Phreatobacter stygius: one gene and its partner. The protein of the gene in region 2 interacts with the protein of the main gene of each other region in a pairwise test. Links are inferred from orthologs where the notes say so. Each region holds a gene or a part of one and is shown on either strand. Other genes may lie near its edges.

Region 1 (2,844 bases), 4.4 Mb from region 2 along the record:
TGGCTCGCGCCGGCAAGCGCAGTGCTCTGGATCAAGGCCTTCCATGTGATCGCGGTGATCTCGTGGATGGCCGGCATGCTCTATCTGCCACGGCTTTTTGTTTATCACTGCGCTGCCGCGCCTGGCTCGGAGGCTTCCGAGACGTTCAAGACGATGGAAGCCAGGTTGCTCGAATATATCATCAACCCGGCGATGATCATGACCTGGGTCCTGGGGCTCTGGCTCGCCTGGTCGAGCTTCGGCTTCCGGGGCGGATGGCTGCATGCCAAGCTGGCGCTGGTCTTCGCCCTGTCCGGGGTTCACGGCTATTTCGCCGGCGCTGTGCGGGCTTTTGCCGAGGATCGCAATAGGAGAAGCGCCAGGCACTGGCGTGTCATGAACGAGGTGCCGACGATGATCATGATCGCGGTGGTGATTCTGGTGGTCGTCAAGCCGTTTTGAGCCGGCCACCGGCCGGTCCGGGGCGCCGGCAAACTCGGCGCCGGCAGGGCTTGCAATTGCCAAGCGCAACGCTTATTCCATGGGCGCCTCCCAAACGCAGACAGGGTCATCTGCAGTAGCACCGTTGCGTGCCGCTCCTTGATCCGGATAGAGGCCTCCCCGGCCCCGCATTCCCTCGCGATCTGCGACTTTCATTCCCTCCTCCTTACGGTGCGGTTCCGGTTCATTTTTGTTCCGCGCCCTCGGCCGTCCCACCCCTTTGCGGTTCCGATGCAGCAGATCAAACTCCAAGACATCAAGACCAAATCGCCCACCGAGCTCCTGGCTTTCGCCGAAGAGCTGCAGGTTGAGAATGCCTCGACGCTGCGCAAGCAGGAGATGATGTTCGCCTGCCTGAAACAGCTGGCGGCACAAGACATTGAAATCATCGGCGAAGGTGTCGTCGAGGTGCTGCAGGACGGTTTCGGCTTCCTGCGCTCGCCGGACGCCAATTATCTCGCCGGCCCGGACGATATCTACGTCTCGCCCTCTCAAATCCGCCGGTTTGGTCTTCGCACCGGCGATACGATCGAGGGCCAGATCCGTTCGCCGAAAGAAGGCGAGCGCTATTTCGCGCTGCTGAAGGTCAATCTGATCAATTTCGAGGAGCCGGAAAAGGCCCGTCACAAGGTCAATTTCGACAATCTGACGCCGCTTTACCCGAACCAGCGGATCAAGCTCGAAAACGAGGATCTGACCAAGAAGGATTTCTCGGCGCGCGTGATGGATGTGGTCGTGCCGATCGGCAAAGGCCAGCGCGCGCTGATCGTCGCGCCGCCGCGGACCGGCAAGACCGTGCTGCTGCAGAACATCGCGCAGTCGATCACCCGCAATCATCCGGAATGTTATCTGATCGTGCTGCTGATCGACGAGCGGCCCGAAGAAGTCACCGACATGCAGCGCTCGGTGAATGGCGAGGTGATTTCCTCGACCTTCGACGAGCCTGCGACACGTCACGTTCAGGTCGCCGAAATGGTGATCGAGAAGGCGAAGCGCCTGGTCGAGCATGGACGGGACGTCGTCATCTTGCTTGATTCGATCACCCGGCTCGGCCGCGCCTACAACACCGTCGTGCCGTCCTCCGGCAAGGTGCTGACCGGTGGTGTCGACGCCAACGCCCTGCAGCGCCCGAAGCGCTTCTTTGGCGCCGCCCGCAATATCGAGGAAGGTGGCTCGCTGACGATCATTGCGACCGCCCTGATCGATACCGGCAGCCGCATGGACGAAGTGATCTTCGAAGAGTTCAAGGGCACCGGTAACTCGGAAATCATCCTGGACCGCAAGGTTGCCGACAAGCGCACTTTCCCGTCGATCGACATCACCCGATCCGGCACCCGCAAGGAAGAGCTGCTGGTCGCGCCCGACATTCTGAAGAAGATGTATGTGCTGCGCCGCATCCTCAATCCGATGGGCACGGTCGACGCGATCGAGTTCCTGCTCGACAAGTTGCGCCAGACCAAGACCAATGGCGATTTCTTCGATTCGATGAACACGTAGGGCCTTACCGATTCGCAGGCGAAACAACCTGTGCGAGTCCTGGCGGCCCATATGACCACCGATTCGTATGCGGAACGATGCTCACGGCGACAACGCCGTGGGTGAATGCCACGAGAGATGGCGCCGGTGAAGACAATCGCGGCTATTTCCACCGCGCCCGGTATGGCCGGGGTGGCCATTCTGCGGATTTCCGGGCCGGCCGCAGGCCATGTCCTGCGCGCGCTCACCCGGCGCCTGCCTCGACCTCGTGTCGCGACCTATTCAACTCTCTACGATCCAGTTGGCGGTACACCGATCGATTCGGCTCTGGTGCTGTGGTTTCCAGCACCTCGCAGCTTTACCGGCGAAGACGTCGCCGAACTGCAGGTCCATGGCGGACGCGCCGTTACGGCGGCAACGCTCCGTGCCGTGCTGACGGTCGACGGCGTCCGGCCGGCCGAGCCGGGCGAATTCACCCGTCGCGCCTTTGAGAACGGCAAGCTCGACCTTGCAGCGGTCGAGGGCCTGGCCGATCTGCTCGCGGCGGAGACCGAGGCCCAGCGCCGACAAGCCTATGCGCAATATGGCGGCCGGATTGCCAATGTCGGCGAGGCCTTGCGGGTCAATCTGGTCAACGCCCTGGCGCTGGTCGAGGCGACGATAGACTTTCCCGATGAGGACGATGTCGGGACGTCGGCACTTGGCGATGCGCGCCGGCGGATCGAGGAACTCGACCGGCAGGTGCTGGCGCTGCTGGCGGACAGTGACCGCGGCGAGCGCATCCGGGATGGCTTGCGGGTTGCCATTGCCGGCCCGCCCAATGCCGGAAAGTCGACCTTGCTGAACACATTGGCTGGGCGCGACGTCGCCATCGTCTCTCCGATCGCC
Region 2 (3,744 bases):
AGGACCACGAACTTGTCGTGAGCCTTGGCGAATTCGACGGCGACCTTCGGTGCCGCGACCGGATCATGGCTGACCGCCAGGATCGTGGGGCCCGTCAACAGGGCTCCAATGGACGCGACGTCCGTGCCTTCGAGAGCGATCTTCGCGAGGCGGTTTTTTGCGACCTTCACCGACGCGCCCTGGGCCTTCATCTTGCGACGGAGGTCCTGCATCTGCGCGACTGTGAGGCCGGAATAGTGAGCGACGACGACAACGCTCGAGGTCTGGAAGACCTCCTTGAGCGAGCCGACGAGCTCTTTCTTTTCCGCGCGATCCACTTTGTGCTCTCTCTGGGTCGAGGTGCCCTCGCGGGCCCCTCGGGTTGCACCTGCCGATGATCGGCTTCCGGTTTCGAGCCGGACACCGAACGATCGACGTTCGGCCCTGTCCCCTCAGGACACCGCCGGATGTCGCCATCCGTCGGCCGAGGTGCATTGAGTTCGAACCGGTCCTTCGGCGTTGCCGCCGGTGAAACGGTCTTCACCCGTCTGTGCAGGCTTGGCGATTAAGAAGGGGAAGCCCCCCCTCGCCTGCAGTCTCGGACAGGACATTCCAGCCGCCTCTTCTCCTGACCCTTCGGCGCGGAGACAAATTCGGCTGGCCTTGCCGCCCGGGTTGCCCCGAACGGAAGCTTGTTAAATTCGTATCGGACTCTGATCGAGGTCCCGGATCACTCCGCCGTCAGATCCTCGCTGATGACCGCCGCAAAACTCCACAGCGATCCATGGCCCAAACGGAATCGGGGCGCGGTCACCCACACCCCAGGTCGGCTCATCTAGCAAAGGCTGTTCCACTTGCCAAGTGGCGAATACAATTTTTTCATTGACAATCGCGCGACAGCTCCCGGAAGACCCGGAGGGCGCACCACGGCAGATAAGTGGTGCGCCGTCCGTTTTCAACGCCTCAGGGCTGAAATCAGCCGTTCAGAACGCTAGCCGCATCGACTTTCACGCCCGGACCCATGGTCGAGGAAATCGCGATCCTCTGAACATAGGTGCCTTTCGCGCCGGTCGGCTTGGCCTTCACAACTGCGTCAGCGAAGGCCTTGATGTTCTCGATCAGCTTCGACTGATCGAACGAGGCCTTGCCGACCGCCGAGTGGATGATGCCGGCCTTCTCGACGCGGAACTCGACGGCGCCGCCCTTGGAGGCCTTCACCGCGCTGGTCACGTCCATGGTGACGGTTCCGACCTTCGGATTCGGCATCATGCCGCGCGGGCCGAGCACCTTGCCGAGGCGACCGACCAGACCCATCATGTCGGGCGTCGCGATGCAGCGATCGAACTCGATCTTGCCGCTCTGGACGATCTCGACCAGATCCTCGGCACCGACGATATCGGCACCGGCCTTGAGGGCCTCTTCGGCCTTCGGACCGCGCGCGAACACGGCAACCCGCAGCGTCCGGCCGGAGCCGTTCGGCAGGTTGCACACGCCGCGAACCATCTGGTCGGCATGGCGGGGATCGACGCCGAGATTCATCGCGATCTCGACAGTCTCGTCGAACTTGGCGGTGGCGCGCTCCTTGATGAGCTTCACCGCTTCGTCGATGGCGTAGGTCTTGCTGGCGTCGATACCTTCGACAGCTTTACGAAAACGCTTGCCGCTCATGATCTTACCCCACGACCTCGAGGCCCATGGAACGGGCCGAGCCTTCGATCATCGACGAGGCCGAGTCGACCGTGTCGCAGTTCATGTCGACCATCTTCGCCTTGGCGATCTCGGCGATCTGGGCGCGCGTGATCTTGCCGGCGAAACCCTTGCCGGTGGTCGGATGGCCCTTGTCGATCTTGGCCGCCTTCTTGATGAAGTAGCTCACCGGGGGCTGCTTCATTTCGAAGGTGAAGGAACGGTCCTGATACGCGGTGATGATCACCGGGATCGGCACGCCCTTTTCCATCTGCTGGGTCTTCGCATTGAAGGCCTTGCAGAATTCCATGATGTTCAGACCGCGCTGGCCGAGCGCGGGACCGATCGGCGGCGACGGGTTAGCGGCACCCGCCGGCACCTGCAGCTTGATAAAGCCGACGATTTTCTTCGCCATGATGACCTCCTAACAGACCCCTCGAGGGGTCGTCGGGTTGGGTTTCGTGGTCGGGTTCGGAGCGCTGGCGGACCGCCGCTCCTCGCCTCCCACGGGTGAACGGAACGGCTTGACCGCTCCGGCATGCCGGCCGCCCGGGCGAAAAGCCCGGCCGGCCGATTGGTCAGAGCTTGTCGACCTGACCGAATTCCAGTTCGACCGGCGTCGGCCGGCCGAAGATCGAGACCGCGACCTTGACCCGGGCGCGGGCGTCGTCGACCTCTTCGACGAAGCCTTCGAACGAAGCGAAGGGACCGTCATTGACCTTGACCTTCTCGCCGACCTCGAAGGACACGGTGGCCTTCGGACGGTCGACGCCTTCCTGGACCTGCTGGGCGATGCGCATCGCCTCGGCTTCCGGGATCGGCATGGGCTTCTTGTCGGCGCCGAGGAAGCCGGTCACCTTCGGGGTGTTCTTGATCAGGTGATAGGCCTGATCGGTCATGTCCATCTTCACCAGGACATAGCCGGGGAAGAACTTGCGCTCGGTGTCGACCTTGCGGCCGCGGCGCACCTCAACCACCCGCTCCTTGGGCACCAGGATGTCCTCGAACAGTTCGGACAGGCCGCGCTGGGCCGCACCCTCGCGGATCGCCTCGGCGACCTTGTTCTCGAAGTTCGAATAGGCGTGAACGACGTACCACTGCTTGGCCATGACGTCCTCCCGATCAGCTGCCGACCGAAAGGAGCGCCTGGACGCCCCAGCGAATGACCGAATCAGCGGCAAAGAAGAAGATCGCCGACACGACCATGAAGATGAAGACCATCAACGTGGTGATCCCGACTTCCTTGCGGGACGGCCAGGTGACCTTGTTGGCCTCCTGGCGCACCTGCTGCATGAACTCGAACGGGTTGGTCTTGGCCATGAACTGAATCCGAACAAGGCCGATCACCGCCCCGGCCCGTTTCGGACCAGAGCCGGCGCATCGGCCTCTCAAGAAGGAAGCGCGTCCCGCCGGATGTCCGTCACCGGGCCGGCAGGGAGAGGGTCTGCTAACCGAAACCGGGCGAGGCGTCAAGGAAAACGCCGCCGGTGCGGCGTCCCGGCGCAGCAGATCAGGACGCTGTCGCGATACGATCGACCTCGGCCGCACCGAAGCCATGGCGCGCCATCAGCGCCCGATGAGCGGGCGTGCCGAGAAATCCGGCCAGCGCCGCGTCGACCGCCTGCGCCAGGCCGTCATTGGCCCGGCTGAAGGCAAAACCGCCGGCCCGGGCCGGCCCCGCGACATCGACGACCGCGAAAGCCGAGGCCCCGGTCTTCGCCAGATAACCCCGGTGCGCCATGGCGACGCTGGCATAGGCCTCGACCTCGCCCTGGCCGACGCCCTCGGCCGCCTCGCCTTGGGTCGCATAGACAACGATTCGCTCCGGCGGGATGCCGCCGGCACGCGCCGCGTCATGCTGGATCTGGCCCTCGATCACGCCGAGGCGCGCCTTGGCGTCGCGCGCGATCGAACCGTAGCCGGTCAGCCGCTTCGGATTGCCCGCGGCCACCAGCAGGCCGTCGGGCAGCGCCCAGACCGGCCGGCTGAAGGCGACCTGCCTTGCCCGTTCGGCGGTGATGAACAGCCCTGTCGTCATGGTCCAGCGTCCGTCCACCAGGCCCGGCAGCAGGTCGGCGA

What was found. Proteins that work in one complex are often made in the same cells at the same time.
Region 1: the proteins of nusG (region 2) and rho interact in binary tests that used the Escherichia coli proteins (3 or more experiments, as listed by UniProt). The link is inferred for Phreatobacter stygius from one-to-one orthologs.

The regions. Positions count from the first base shown.
Region 1 is NZ_CP039690.1:2,670,166-2,673,009, reverse strand. It holds rho (transcription termination factor Rho), read left to right. Parts: upstream 1-711; coding sequence 712-1,977; downstream 1,978-2,844. Other genes in the region: mnmE (tRNA uridine-5-carboxymethylaminomethyl(34) synthesis GTPase MnmE), read left to right, coding at 2,095-2,844; hemJ (protoporphyrinogen oxidase HemJ), read left to right, coding at 1-441. UniProt on the Escherichia coli protein: Facilitates transcription termination by a mechanism that involves Rho binding to the nascent RNA, activation of Rho's RNA-dependent ATPase activity, and release of the mRNA from the DNA template.
Region 2 is NZ_CP039690.1:7,055,895-7,059,638, forward strand. Bases 1,010-3,744 are described here. They hold nusG (transcription termination/antitermination protein NusG), read right to left. Parts: upstream 2,775-3,744; coding sequence 2,244-2,774; downstream 1,010-2,243. Other genes in these bases: rplA (50S ribosomal protein L1), read right to left, coding at 1,010-1,647; rplK (50S ribosomal protein L11), read right to left, coding at 1,652-2,080; secE (preprotein translocase subunit SecE), read right to left, coding at 2,788-2,985; E8M01_RS33395 (transporter substrate-binding domain-containing protein), read right to left, coding at 3,176-3,744. In the rest of the region: rplJ (50S ribosomal protein L10), read right to left, coding at 1-317; more of rplA, read right to left, coding at 955-1,009. UniProt on the Escherichia coli protein: Part of the processive rRNA transcription and antitermination complex (rrnTAC). The complex forms an RNA-chaperone ring around the RNA exit tunnel of RNA polymerase (RNAP).